2 regions of the Brevibacterium metallidurans genome follow, and region 2 is predicted to be linked to the other one. Evidence: riboswitches for the same ligand, from Rfam matches in the RefSeq annotation. Region 2 holds a riboswitch; the other holds the start of a gene.
The links. Region 2 has a riboswitch for thiamine pyrophosphate ahead of thiM (hydroxyethylthiazole kinase). Riboswitches for the same ligand answer to the same signal wherever they lie in the genome.
Positions count from the first base shown of each region.

Region 1: it holds a riboswitch for thiamine pyrophosphate, as region 2 does, so the genes downstream of both, AACX88_RS16795 (TenA family protein) here and thiM (hydroxyethylthiazole kinase) in region 2, are expected to answer to the same signal.

Region 1 is NZ_BAAAAF010000026.1:267-7,614, forward strand. Features, by position in the region: gene AACX88_RS16790 (hypothetical protein) at 1-1,137, opposite strand, end outside; gene AACX88_RS16795 (TenA family protein) at 1,182-1,865, opposite strand; TPP riboswitch at 1,863-1,965, opposite strand; gene AACX88_RS16800 (ATP-grasp domain-containing protein) at 1,975-3,009, opposite strand; gene AACX88_RS16805 (VOC family protein) at 3,126-3,488, shown strand; gene AACX88_RS16810 (HutD family protein) at 3,526-4,026, shown strand; gene AACX88_RS16815 (hypothetical protein) at 4,280-5,803, shown strand; gene AACX88_RS16820 (DNA-formamidopyrimidine glycosylase family protein) at 5,906-6,751, shown strand; gene AACX88_RS16825 (MFS transporter) at 6,744-7,348, opposite strand, start outside.
Region 2 is NZ_BAAAAF010000003.1:142,555-149,902, reverse strand. Features, by position in the region: gene AACX88_RS05515 (TenA family protein) at 1-142, opposite strand, end outside; gene thiD (bifunctional hydroxymethylpyrimidine kinase/phosphomethylpyrimidine kinase) at 244-1,110, opposite strand; gene thiE (thiamine phosphate synthase) at 1,107-1,805, opposite strand; gene thiM (hydroxyethylthiazole kinase) at 1,802-2,662, opposite strand; TPP riboswitch at 2,650-2,751, opposite strand; gene AACX88_RS05495 (sugar ABC transporter permease) at 2,937-4,148, opposite strand; gene AACX88_RS05490 (ATP-binding cassette domain-containing protein) at 4,145-4,960, opposite strand; gene AACX88_RS05485 (substrate-binding domain-containing protein) at 4,967-6,094, opposite strand; gene AACX88_RS05480 (LacI family DNA-binding transcriptional regulator) at 6,203-7,270, opposite strand.

The sequences.
Region 1 (7,348 bases), on a different contig from region 2:
CACGGTGTCCGTTGTCAGTTCCCTGACGCAGACGACGCTGCTCGATCCGAGCGCATCTGTGCCGAACAGGAGGAGGCTGGCGACGATCGCGGTCTCGGTGCTCGGCAGCGACCTCGTCGCCAGAGACGCGACGCGGGGGTCGAGCGGGCCGGTGGGAGAGTCGTCGGGGACGAGCGAGTGGAGTTCGGGGATCGTCTCGCGCATCAGACGTGAGGGTTCGTCGTCGTCCTGGTCGAAGCTGTCGATGAGTTCGAGTTCGCGTTCGAACGTCATCCGTGACAGGGCGCCGACGAGGAGGTTCTCATCGAGCAGCGGGGTGCGTCGGGTGTACCACCGGATGACGTCCTCGGAGTCGGTGGTGAGCACGAGTGACCAGACGGCGCTGACGTCGACGTCTTCAGGGAGCGGAAGAAAGGCCCAGCCGTCGAAGATCTGCCCGAACGTCGTGATCGGAGGGGACGTCTGGTCGCCGCTGAGGACAGAGGTCACTTCGGTCGCCGGAGCCGTGCGTTCGGAATCGGTGCTGGTCTCGCTCTCGGCAGTCGCCTCGGAACCGTCTGCGGCGTCAGCTCCATCGACGTCGTCGTCGAAGGGGCTGGAGGAGAGGGTCTCGGCGAAGCGCGTCTGCGCGACGCGGAGCAGGCCCTCGATGAGTTCGCTGCTGACGTCTTCGTTGAGGAGCTCCACGTTGCCCGATTCGAAGGGGTCGTCGTCGCAGATCAGGGCGACGTAGCGGCCAGTGGGTTCGTGACCGTCGGGAAGCGGGTAGACCATGAGGCGGGACAGCGCCGCCGAGGCTTCCTCGACGAGGACGTCGCCGCTGAGATCGGACAGGGTGCGGTCCATGGGCGCAGCGGTCTCGTCGGCTACCTCGTCAGATCCGTCATCGCTGTCGACCCACGTATTCGCCGCCTCGGTTTCGACGAGGAAGCCGGAGATCTGAGCGAGGATCGTCGAGTACGACGCCCCGTCCGAGGTCCGTTCGATCCACCCGGTCTCCCCGTCCGAGTCCTCCGTTTCGAAGTAGCCCCACACCATGGTGGGGAAGAACTTCGGCGGCACGGATTCGATGATCTCCGGGCTGAAGACTCCGAAGGGAATGCGGTCGGCGTCGGGGACGGCGGGCGAATCGTTCATCGGTCAATCGTGCCACGGGAGGGGCGTGCCGCGGCCGCCGAGGTCTACGAGTGCTGAGACCGGTACGCCTCGTCGAAGAACGCGCGCTCGAGGCCGACGGCTCGCCCCCACAGCGCGGTCAGCCGGTCCCGGGTCGCGACCGCCTCGGCGTCGTCCCCTCGAGGCACGACGCGTTCGAGTTCGTCGACGAGGAACTGCACCCAGGCGGCGAAGTCCTCACCGCGGTGGAGCTCGATCCACCCGACGTGGACATCGCGAGTGGGCATGTCTCGCTCCAGCTCGCCCCAATCGAGGTAGAGCCATTCGGCGATGACGAGGACGACGAGGAGATCCGGGTACGACGCCGAGGCGACCGCCCCCTTCATGACATCCCGGAAGCCCGCGGTCGGAGCCAGCAGGACGGGGTCGGCATAGTCTTCGGGACTCACCCTCACCTCGGCGAAGGCGCGGACGAAGTACGAATCCTCATCGGCTTCGAGGAACCCGAGCTGCCGGGCGAACCGCAGCTTCGCCTCGATCCGGTCGGCATGGGCCACACACGCGCCGAGCATCGCGAGGAAGTCCTCGAAGAACTGATAGTCCTGGATGAGATAGGTCGCCATGACCTCGTCGGGGACGGTGCCCGCGAAGAGCTCCTCGACGAATCGGTGGCCGACGGCCGCCGCCCAATCCTCGTCGGCTGACCTGCGCAGCGCCTCGACGGCACCGCCTGCTGGCACAGTGATCATTCGTGTCCTCCAACTTCCTCCGCCGGCATTGCCCGGATCAGGTGTAAGGGTCTGCGTGCGCACTCTCAGCGCCGGATTCGGCGCTCCCCTGTGGTGGTTCGAGACTATCTCACATCGCCGGGACTGCGGCATCCGTCGGCACTCCGGTCACCTCGCCGAGGTGGTCGGCGAGGACCTCGGCGATTCGGGCGCCCGCAGGCTGACGTCCGGCGGCTCGCTCGGCCTTCTCGACTGCGGAGTTGTAGTTCGTGTTCGTGTTGATGTCGTAGACGACCTGCCGGCCGTCGGCGGTCTCGATGAACTCGACCCCCGCGAAGTCGATGCCGAGATCGCGCAGGAGCGCTTCGAGCCGGCCGATGAGAGGCGTCTCTGCAGTGATCGACTCCCGCCGGGTGAACTGGGCGAAGGGCGCGCCCGCGCCTGGCGCACTGCCAGCGCCGCCCGCACCCGGGATCTCGCACGCGTCGGCAGGGCAGAGTTCGAACGAGCCGGCCGAGACGTCGACGGCGACCGCGTAGTGGAAGCGTCCGCCGATGAACTCGGCGCGAGTGATGAACGGTTCGGCGGGCTGGAGGTACTCCTGGACGAGCGTGATGCCGTCGATCGGCTCGTTCGCCCCTCCCGGACCGAAGTCGGCGATCACGGCATCGAGCTCGGCCTGCGCATCGAACCGCCGCACCCCCAGCCCCTTGCCGCCCTGGTTGTGCTTCGTGATGAACGGGGGAGCGAAGTCGGCAGCCGCCTCGGCGAGGGCGCCGGATCCGAACGCCGCAGCCGTGCGGGGGACGTCGAAGCCGCGGGACTCAAGCTCCCGATGCTGACGGATCTTGCTCACCTCGAGCTCATAGACGTCCGCGCCGCTGACGACCGTGCGCCCGGCGGCCTCGAGCCACGCGAGCACGGCCCGGCCGTAGTCCTTGACGTGCGGGTCCGTGCGGGTGTGCGAGGACGCCGAGAGCCGGGACCAGAAGATCCCCTCCGGCGGCTCCGCGGAGAGGTCGATCGTCGACCCCGGCAGCAGCCATTCGACGAACTCGACGCCCTGGGCGTCGAGCGCCTCGGCGAAGGGCGGAATCCACTCGGGATTGTCGTGGATGATGTAGACCGCGGGATGGTCGGCGACGGGCAGCTGATGGGTGCGCATGGAGGCCTCGTGTCATCGGTTCGGATTGCGTGGCATATTGCTCAACAATCCTACGGGTCGCGGGATTCCCGTCGCCGCCCTTCTTCGTGTCCGTCCACCGGCGTAGACTCTGCACCATGGCTATCGCAAAGCAGCCCGTGGTCGTTCTCGATGCTCCGGATGCTGGTGAGCTCGCCAAGTTCTACGGCGACCTCCTCGACTGGCAGGTCCGCGTCGACGACGACGGCACGTGGGCAGAGATCACATCCGACTCCTGGCCGCCCATCTGCTTCCAGCAGGTCGAGGACTACCGCGCCCCGGGCTGGCCCAGCCAGGACCATCCGCAGCAGATGCACATCGACGTCATGGTCGACGACCTCGACACCGCCGAGGCGCAGGTCCTCGAACTCGGCGCCGGGAAGGCCGAATTCCAGCCGGGCGAGACCTTCCGCGTCTTCCTCGATCCCGCCGGCCACCCTTTCTGCCTCTGCGTGAACTGACCCTCCGGGATAGGGCCGTGCGCCTACGATGGGGGCCATGCGCCGCATCGCCTCCTTCGCAGACATCACCCCCGCAGCCTGGGCCAATGGTGCCGGGGAGACGACCGAACTCGTCTCCCTCGTCGAGTCCGCAGCTCTCACCCCTGACCGTGCGCGGTGGCGTCTGAGCATCGCCCGCCTCGAACGACCCGGGCCGTTCTCCTCCCTGCCCGGCGTTGATCGGACGTTCCTTCCCACCGCCGAGGTGGTCCTCGAGATCTCCGGCACCCCGCACCGGGCAGGGCCCGACAGTCCCCTGCGCTTCACCGGCGATTCCGAGGTCGTCCTCACCGAACTGAGTGAGCCTTGCTTCGCCGTCAACCTCATGGTCGAGACCGGCGGCAGTCTGCAGGGCCTGACGATGATCCCGGCACCGAGCGGACCCGCGCGCTTCGTCCTCACCCTCGACTCCGACGAGCAGTGGGGACGGTTCGACCTCCTCGAACTCGGCACGGGTGACGAACTGCCCGACCGCCTCGGCGTCGTCGGATTCGACTGACACAGCCCACGGATTCGACCGGCACTGCACACGGATCCGGCTGACGCGGTCGTCGGATTCGACCGACACCATGATCCTGGGGAAAACGTGCGAGTCGCGTGTACCGGCGATCACACGGTGCGGCATCATCGCTGGTCATGCGTGAGGTCCGACGTCTGGCGTCCAGCCGGTTCTCAGGATCGGGAGACCCCGGTCAGGAACTCCGGACCTCTGCAGAGAATACTGGGAGACGACACACGTTCTTGGAGGTACTTTGGCGTCGCATCAGAGAGACGAGCACAACCCGACCGATCCCGCAGCCGGCAGCGGCGCAGCGGGATCGACGCCGTCGTCGGAGCCGACGCCCGGCACCCAGCCGTCGCACACCCTGCCGCTCATCACCGAGGAGATGACGGCCGCCCACCCGGCGACGACCCCGGTGATGCCACCCAACCCGATCCGCCCTGACACCGCCGCCCAAACGACAGCTCAGCCGGCGACACAGCACGCGGCGACGACTGCCGCGCAGCCGACGGGCGCTCAGCCGACGGGCACGGAGGCCACCGCGGTGGCTCCGGCGCTCGGGCAGGAGACGACGAAGCTCGAGACGACCGACGACTCCGACGACGAGAAGGGCGAGAAGAAGGAGAAGAGCGGCAACGGCATCTCCGCGACCCAGCTGCTCGCCGGCGCGGGTGCCGCGGCGACCTCCTCGGTCATCGGCGGACAGCTCGGCGTCGCCGGCACCGTCATCGGTGCGGGCATCGCGAGCATCGTCACCGCCATCGCCGTCAGCCTCTACAGCAAGAGCATCGAGAAGGGCAAGGAAGCGGTCAAAGAGGTCGGGGCGAAGCTCGCACCGGCCGTGAAGAAGGGGGCAGGGCTCCCGCTCGCCGCCGGTGGTGCTGCGGCCGGTGCTGGTGCTGCCGCTGCGGCCGCTGGCGCTGCAACCGCGAAGCCGGGCACCGCGAACCCCGCCGACCCCGATGCGACCGCCGTCTACGGCACGACACCCGCCACCACTCCGAACCCTGTCGACCCAGACGCCACGGCCGTCTACGGCACGACTCCGGCCACCACCTCGAACGACGTCGAGGGTGATCGCAGCGACACCGCGTTCGGCAACCTCGACGAAGCCGAAGCGCAGGCCGAGGCGGCCGCCGGCACGGAGACCGAGGACGAACCGAAGTCCTGGTGGCAGAAGCTCAAGCGCAAGCGCGTGCTCTACCCGGTCGCGATCGGTGTGGCAGCCTTCGGCATCGGCCTCGGTGGTGTCGTCATCGCCGAGAACCTCACGGAAGCCGACATCTCTCCGGGCACCTCGGAGATCTCGAAGTCGGTCACCGGCGGAGGCGGCGGCGAAGAGTCCGGCACCTCCCAGGACGGTGGCAGCGACGGCGGTTCGGGGTCATCGAACTCCGGGTCGAACGGGCAGAACGCGAACCAGAACTCGGGCAGCGACAGCAGCTCCTCGACGACCGGCGAGAGCGATCAGTCCTCGTCCTCCGATTCGCAGGGCGACCAGACGGGAACCGATCAGGGCACGAACTCGAGCAGCGACACCAGCGGCACGAACTCGGATACCTCCGGTTCGAGCAGCTCGGGCAGCGACTCCGGCACCTCGGGCTCCGGCAGCAGCAGCTCCGCGGGTTCCGGATCGGGCAGCAGCGGCTCAGGCTCGAGCGGAAGCGGAAGCGGCAGCGGTTCGAGCGGCTCAGGCTCGGGCAGCGGGTCGGGCTCCGGCTCGGGCGGATCCGGTTCCGGATCAGGCGGCAGCGCCGCAGCCGGCCAGGGCTGACACAATCTCCCAGCGCCGGGTGGTCATCGCGACCACCCGGCGTTCTGCTGTCCGGGTTCGCACAGCCCTTGCGCCCGACTGAGCAGGGGCCATACTGGGGGAATGCCGGAACTGCCCGAAGTCTCAGCGCTCGTCGAATTCCTCCGGCCCCGCGTGGTCGGCGACTTCATCGCGCACATCGACATCGCCGAGCTCGCACTGCTGCACACGGCCGACCCGCCCCTCGACGCCGTCATCGGCCTCGAGATCACCGGCGTCACCCGGGTCGGCAAGGCGCTCATCCTCGAATTCGAGGGTCTCTTCCTCGTCTGCCGGTTCGCCCGGGCCGGGTGGCTGGTCTGGCACGATACGGTGCCGACCGGGCCCGTGCGGATGGGCAAAGGGCCGTTGGGGATGCGGGTGAGCCTCGCCTCGGGTGCCGGGTTCGACCTCACCGAGGCGGGGACCAAGAAGAACGCGTCGGTCTCCCTGGTCCGCGACCTCGCCGAGGTCGAGGCGATCGCCCATGCCGGTCCCGACGCGCTTGATCTGTCGGCCGACGAGTTCGCCGAGGTGCTCGCGGGCAGTCGCTCGCGGATCAAAACGGTGCTCGAGGACCAGTCGCTCATCGCCGGGATCGGCAACGCATTCTCCGACGAGATCCTCCACACCGCGAAGGTCTCGCCGTTCGCCACCGCCGAGAAGGTCGACGCCGGAGCCATGTATGCGGCGATGGTCTCCGTGCTCACCTCGGCCCGTGATGCCTTGGTCGGTCTGCCGCCGTCGAAGGTCAAGGCCGCGAAGAAGAAGCTCCTGCGTGTCCACGGGAGGACAGGGGAGACGTGTCCCGTGTGCGGGACGACGATCGCCGAGGTCTCGTTCGCCGACAAGTCCCTCCAGTACTGTCCCGGCTGTCAGACCGGCGACAAACGGCTGAGCGACCGACGCATGGACCGTCTGCTCAAGTAGCGTGCGTCCGTGCTCGCCGCAGCAGCGGCCGCATCGCGAGCAGACCGAGCACCGGACCCGGCAGCAGCAGCCACAGTGCGGGTTCGCCGACCACGGTGAGCACACCCTGGAGGAGGACGATGCTGATGACGCTCACGCCGAATCCGATCGAATTCATCGCCGTCAGCCCGGTGCCCGTGAGGTCGTCGGGGGCGAAGGTCGAGGCGAGTTCGGAGAACTGCGGGGAGTCCGCGACGACGAAGAGCCCCCACAGCAGCAGGACGACGACGAGCAGCGCGGGAATCCCCGGCAGTAGGGGATAGAGCAGGCACATGAGACCCGACCCGGCCAGGGCAGTCGCGGCCACGCGCGCACTTCCTGCTCTCCGGCTCACGACCCCGCCGAGGATGCAGCCGAGTGTGCCGACGGCGATGATCGCGAAGCTCGTGGCAGCCACTCCGGTGGCGTCGACCCGCGCCGAGAGTGCGGTGAGGGTGAGCGTCGGCACGACCGCCCAGAACGCGTAGAGCTCCCACATATGTCCGACATAGCCGAACACGGCGGCACGGTACCCGCGGTCGGAGAAGAGCCGGCGCAGAGCCGAGTCCCGACCCGGAC
Region 2 (7,348 bases):
TGTAGTTCGCGAACGCCACGGGGTCGAGGCTGCCGTCGGCGAGCTGGGTGAGGAACGGCAGCGACTCGATCTCTTCGATGAGCGGGCGCACGTGCTCCCAGAGTTCGGTGGTGTTCGGGCCGACGGCGAAGTTCGTGGTCATCAGTGAGTCTCCTCGGGTCGTAGGTGATCGTCGCAGAATGGTGCCCGCTCCGCTGAGCGGCAGCGCTCTCCGGGCGGTTCGGGGTGGATGGGCTGCCGGTCTCAGCGCCTGGTGATGTCGACCTGGTGGTCGACGGGTCCGTGCGCACCGGCGGGGTCAAGGCTGACCTGCCAGTCCGCCGCCGAGGCGAGTGCCCGGGCGAGGAAGTCCAGGCCCCGTTCGACGGCACCGCGGACCTGTTCGGGGCTCAGCCGGGAGCCGGGAGCCGCCTGCCGGAGCACGGCCGCCTCGGCGGTGATCGCCGCCGAGAGCGTGCACCCGGTGCCGTGCGTGTTCGCCGTCGCGATCCGGGGGTGCGCGAACTCGGTGATCTCACCGTCCGAGGTGACGAGGATGTCGGCGACCTCTCCGTCGCGCGCGTGCCCGCCCTTGAGCAGCACCGCCTGCGCCCCACGGGCCACGAGCTCCCGCGCCTGCTCGCGCATCTGCCCCGGAGTCTGCGCTTCGTCGACGTCGTCGCCGAGGAGGAGAGCCGCCTCGGGGAGGTTCGGGGTGATGAGGTCGGCCACCGGGAGCAGGCGGGTGCGCACGGACTCAACGGCGTCGGCTTCGAGGAGCCGGTGCCCGGAGGTCGCGACCATGACCGGGTCGACGGTGAAGAACCCTAGGTCCGAGGTCGAGGCCCGGTCGACGACGAGGTCGACGAGCGAGCGCGAACCGAGCATTCCGGTCTTCGTCGCATCGACGGGCATGTCATTGAGGACGCTGTCGAGCTCATCGGTGACGAAGTCCTCGTCGATCGGGTAGACCCGGGAGACGCCGTGCGTGTTCTGGGCGACGAGCGCGGTGATCGCCGTGGTCCCGAGCACGCCGAGGGCGGTGAACGTCTTGAGGTCGGCGTGGATGCCCGCTCCCCCGCTCGGGTCGGTGCCGGCGATCGAGAGCGCGATCGGCGGGCGCACACTCATACCGCTCCCCCGTCCCCGTAGGCGGCGAGCAGTTCGGCCGCGGCGAGTTCGGGGTCGGCGGCGCGGCAGATCGCCGAGACGACGCAGACGCCGATGAGACCCAGGCCGCGCAGGTCCGGGACGCGTGTCGCGTCGATCCCGCCGATCGCCACCGCGGGCAGTCCTGCCTGTGAGACGAGTTCGCCGAGGCGGTCCGGGCCGATCCCGGCCGGTGCGTCGGCCTTCGTCGTCGTGTCGAAGACGGGGCCGATGCCGACGAGGTCGACCGCTCCGGTGGCCCGGGCTGCGGCGAATTCGGCGTCCTCGGCGGCCGAGAGACCCACGAGCGGTGCGTCGCCGAGGAGGGCGCGCACCTCGGCGACGGGGGTGTCGGACTGGCCGACGTGGATGTGGACGTCCGTGCCCTCCTCGCGCAGACGCCCGGCGACGGCCACCCGGTCGTTGAGGAAGACGGGGACCCGGCGGTCGGTGCCGGCCACCGCCTCGGCGACGGCGGCGACGACCTCACGGGTGAGGACGAGGAACTCGGTGTCGTCGATGTCCTTGTCCCGGACCTGGACGATGCCGACCCCGCCGGCGACCGCGGAGCGCACGGTCTCGGCCACCGTCCGACCGGCCTCGGCGCACTGCGCGGAGTCGGTGACGAGGTAGAGGCGGGTGTCGATGCCGGCGAGGCGGTCGAGTGCCGCGCTCATGCCGCCGTCACCGCGACGCGGGAGCGGGCGATGCGGTCGTCGTCGGTGGTGAAGAGGGCGTCGAGGAAGTTCATGGCGTACCGGCCCGGACCCAGTGCCCCGGTCGCGGCGGCCTCACCGGCCACGGCGAAATGCGCGTGGGCGGCGACGACGGCGGTGAACCTCTCGAGCGCTCCCACGCCTGCCGGTCCGGCCTGCGAACTCGTCCCCGCCGGAGGGACCGCGGCGAGGTAGGCGGTGGTGACGGCGCCGAGCGAGCACCCGGTGCCGATGACGAGCGGCATGAACGCGTGTCCGCCGTCGATGCGGGCGACATGGTCGACCCCGTCGATGTGGGCGACGACGGCGTCACGGGCACCCGAGACGGCGACGATCGCGCCGGTCGCGCGGGCGAGGTCGGCGGCGGCGGGGAGCACGGCGTCGACTTCGTCGGTGGATTCGACTCCGCGCCCGCCGGCACCGGCGCCGGCCAGTGCCGCGATCTCCGAGGCGTTGCCGCGGATCGCGGTGGGTCCGGCGGCAGCGGCCCGGCGGATCCGGGTGGTGCGGAAATCGGCGGCACCGATGCTCACCGGGTCGAGGACCCAGGGTTTCGCATCGGCGGTGACGGCTTCGATCGCGGCGTCGGCGGCGAGGAACTGCTGGTTCGTCGCCGTGCCGAAGTTGATCAGCAGCCCGCCGGCGAGGTGGGCGAACTGTGCGGCGTCGGCGTCGTGGTCGAGCATCGCCGGAGACGCCCCGACAGCGAGCAGCACGTTCGCACTGAACTGCTGCACGACGGTGTTCGTGATGCATTGGATGAGCGGGTTCGACGCGCGCAGACGTGCGTGCGCCGACGACAGATCGAGGTCGGTCATGACGATCCCTTCGCTAGCATGGCCCAGATCAGGTTCGATGGGTGTCCTCTCAGCCCGGCGCGATTCCCCGGGCACCCCATGTCATTGCCTTCGACTGTATCAGGATCGCCGAGGCGCCGGTGACGCGGGCAGCGCACGCGTGGGCCGCGCGGTTCACGGGTCCCACCACCGCCGAGACCGCCACTTCGCGCCGAGACCGCACGTCTGGAGGTGCGGTCTCGGCGCGAACTGGCGGTCTCGGTGAATTCGAGCTGCCGTGCGCCCGCCTCGGCGACTATCCCCTGCCGACGTAGCGCTGACCGCGCCGACTGACCGCGTCGATGACGACGGCGGTGAGGAGGACGAGGGCCGTGATGATCTGCTGCGCGTCGGAGTTGAAGCCGATGAGGTAGAGGCCGTTGTTGATGGCGCCGACGACGAACGCCCCGAGCACCGCCGCCCAGGCCGTGCCGCGTCCGCCGAAGAGGGAGGTGCCGCCGATGACGGCCGCGGCGATCGCATTGAGCAGATCCTGGGTCGCCACGAGCGTCGACCCGGCGTTCGTCGTCACTCCGGCCTTGACGAAGCCGAAGAGGGCGGCGAGGACGCCGGCGGTCATGAAGACGCTGATGCGCACCCATGTCACCCGGATGCCCGCCCGCCGCGCGGCCTCGACCTTGCCGCCGACGGCGTAGATCGAACGCCCGTAGCGCGTCTTGCGCAGCACGAGGTCGATGACGATCGCGATGACCATCATGAGGAAGAACGGCAGGGCGAGACCGAAGTCCTGGTTGACGAGGATGAGGAAGCCGAAGACGATCGCCGTGAGCAGCACGATGCGGACGATGACGGCCAGCCAGCTCGCACTGTCGAGCCCCTGCGCATGGCGCCGCAGCTTCGAGTAGACGAGGCCCGCGGCGAACCCGATGACCGCGATCGCCCCGAAGACGTACGCCCAGATCGCCGGGAAGTAGTAGCTGGCGAAGTCGAAGGCGAAGGTGTCGGCCATCGAGAGGTTCTTCTGGGTGCCGAGCACGGTGAGGGTGAGCCCCGTGAACGCGAGGAGGCCGGCGAGAGTGACGACGAAGGCGGGGATGCCGACGACGGCGAAGAACCAGCCCTGGATCGCCCCGACGACGAGGCCGAGGAGCAGGATGATCGTCAGCGCGATGACCGGCGGCACGTCCTGCCGGACGACGAGCACACCGAGCACCGAGGCCGCGAGCCCGCCGAGCTGCGCGAGCGAGAGGTCGATCTCCCCGAGGAGGAGGATGAGGTTGATGCCGAGCGCGAGGATCGCCAGGTAGGCGACCTGCGTGGAGAGGTTGACGAGGTTGGCCGGGGAGAGGAAGTTGCTGTTCGCCGACTGGAAGACGACGACGATGACGATGAGCGCGAGGATGACGGGGAACGAGCCGAGCTGGCCCTCCTTGATCCGCCGGAAGAAGGTGCGCACGAACCCCTCGTCGGAGATCCGTTCGTCGGTGATGAACGAGCTGCGGGTCATCGGCGCTCACCCCTCCTCGCCGCACGCTGGGTCACGACGTTGTCGTTGGCGCCGGTGATGGCGGCGATGAGCACATCCGTGCGTTCGTCACCGGGGAAGTCCCCGGCGTCCCTGCCCAGGCGCAGCACGTGGACGCGGTCGCAGACGGCTTGGACGTCGGCCATGTTGTGGCTGACGAGGAGCACCCCGAGATCACGGTCCCGGAGGCGTTCGATGAGGTTGAGCACCTCGGCGGTCTGGGCGACTCCGAGGGCGGCGGTCGGTTCGTCGAGCATGACGATGGAGGGTTCGCCGAGGAGGGACCGGGCGATCGCGACCGTCTGCCGCTGTCCCCCGGAGAGGGCGGCGATGGGCACGCGCACGCTCGGGATCTTCGCCGAGAGACTGCGCAGGAGCTCCCACGACTTCGCCTCCATGGTCACTTCGTCGAGGACGCCGCCGCGGGTGGCCTCATGGCCGAGGAAGAGGTTGGCGACGACGTCGAGGTTCTCGCACAGGGAGAGGTCCTGGAACACCGTGGCGACCCCGGCCTTCTGGGCGTCCTTCGGTGAGGAGAACCGCTGTGGGCGCCCGCCCATGCGGATCTCGCCTTCGTCGGCGCCGTGGACGCCGGCGATGATCTTGATGAGCGTCGACTTGCCGGCGCCGTTGTCGCCGACGAGGCCGACGACCTCGCCGCGGCCGATGGTGAGGTTGATGTCGGTGAGCGCCTGGACGGCACCGAAGCGTTTGGCGATGCCGCGCAGTTCGAGCACTGGGTCCCCCGACGCCCGCCCGGAAGCGGGCGTCGGGTCATTCGTCTGGGAAGTCATCGGGGCCTATTCGATTCCGGCGTCTTGGCAGAGCTTCTTATCGATTCCCTTGCAGATGTCCGAGGCCTTGATCTGGTCGCCGACGATGTCCTTGATCGTGTCCTTCGTGACGACCTTGGCCTCGACAAAGTCGGTCGGGGTGTCCTTGTACGTCGTCGCGGCCTTCGGCTCCTCCCCTCCGGCCAGGGCGATCGCAGCCTTGGCGGCGAACTCGGCCTGCGGTGGGATCGACTTGTAGATCGTCGCGTACTGTTCGCCCTTAAGGATGTTCTGCAGGCCGTCGACCTCGGCGTCCTGGCCGGTGACGACGGGGTCCTGCTTGGCCTTCGTCGTCGCGGCGAGCACTCCGCCGGCGGTGCCGTCGTTGGCGGCGTAGATGGCGATCGGCTTCTGACCACCGCCCTGGAGCTGACCTTCGACCCACTGTCGGGCGTCGTCGGGATTCCAGTCGAGGGTGTCGTGGTCGGCGGCGATGTCGACACCTGCTGATCTGAGCGTCTCCTCGGCACCGGCCTTGAAGTCGGCGGCGTTGGGGTCCTTCGGGTCGCCGTTGACCATCCACACCGGTCCTGACTTCGGGTCGACGCCCTTGGCCTTGAGACCGTCGAGGAGCGCTTGGCCCTGGAGGTTGCCGATCTTCTTGTTGTCGAACGAGGTGTAGTAATCAGCGCCCTCGAAGAAGCGGTCGTAGGAGACGACGGGGATCTGCTTCGCTTCGGCCTTCGCCAGTGAGGAGGCGACTGCCGAGGCGTCGACGGGGTCGAGGACGATGACGTCGACGCCTTCGGTGACAGCCGCTTCGAACTGCTGCTGCTGTTGGGAGGCGTCCTGGTTGGCGTTGCGATATTCGACCTTGGCGTCGGGATTGGCCTCGGCGACGTACTTCTCGAAGTTGGGTTTGTCGAGGGATTCGTATCGGGTCGTCTTCGACTCGGGCAGGAGCAGGGCGATCGTCACGTCGCCGTCGGAGCCGGAACCGGAGCCCGCTTCGTCGTTGCCCTGGCCCTTCTGGTTGCCGCAGCCGGTGAGTGCGAGAGCGGAGATCGCAACGGCGGCGCCGACGACGGTGAGGCGACGATGAAGCCTGCTCGGCCTGGTCGCCGACGATGATCCACGGGGGTGAGAAGTGCGCATTCTCGGAACCTTTCCTCATTCTGACAACGTTGTCAGGTTGGTAGACATATTTCGCCCACCGAGGAGGTTTGTCAACTGTCCGCGCGGAAATCTCCGCGCTGCACGCACTCAGCGCCCGGTGGCCTGGCGAGGTGACTCCTCACCGCTGCCGCGGCGGATGAGCCGCACCCTGGTCAGGCCGTCCTGCGAGGTCAGCAGGGGTATCGACCCTGTGCCGGGGAGGTGCCGGCGGTCGCCGGAGAGGACCCGGACCGCCTCGGCGGACATCGCATCGACGTCCGGGTCGACGACGGTGACGTCGAGGAGATCCGCTCCGGGGAAGTCGTCGATGCCGACGACGGCCGGCCACTGGTCGAGGCGGCGGCTGGCATCGATGGCGCCCATCGTCACCGTGGCCGAGAGGGTGATGAGGGCGGTCGGGGCGGCACGGGACCCGAGCAGCGCGGCGACGACGTTCTTCGCGCTCGACTGGTCGTGGGCCCCTTCGTCGAGGTAAGCGCGCCAGCCGATGTCCCTGCGGTCGGCGAGGACCTCGCGGATGCCGGCGAGCCGGCGGACCTGGGATTCGATGAGGGCGCGGTCGCCGATGACGCCGATGCTGATGTGACCGTGGCGCACGAGCTGTTCGGCGGCACGCCGCCCCGCGGCGACGTCGTCAGCGGCGATCGTCGTGATGCCCAGCCCCGCGACGGCCGGATCGAGGGAGACGACGGCGACCTCGCCGGTGCCCGCCGAGGAGGATCCGCCTGAGGCTTGGGCGTAGATGTCCGCAGATTCCGGTTGGGAGCACACGACGCAGATGCCGGACATGTCCCCGCCCCGACAGTCGTCGACGAAGGCGCGTTCGAGTGCGGGATCCCCGCCGGTCACGGTGACGACGGGGCGCAGGCCGTGGACGGCGAGGTCGCGTTCGAGGCGAGCGAGGATCCGCACCTGGAGAGGATCATCCATATCGGAGAGCACGACGCCGATGTAGGGTGACCGGCTGCCTTCACGCAGTCGGCGAGCCGCGGAGTTGAGGCGGAAGCCGAGCTCGGCGGCCGCGGTCTCCACCTTGGCCGCGGTCGCACTGGCGACGTGCTTCTCCCCGTTGAGTACCCGGGAGGCCGTCTTGATGCTCACACCGGCGCGCTCGGCGACCGTGGCCAGGGTCGGCCGGTCGTGCTGCTTGACCATGTGTGCGCCTTCGGGACAGTCCGGGGCACCGACCCCGGCGGCCGCCTCGAGGCAGGCGACCGTGGGATCGATGATAGC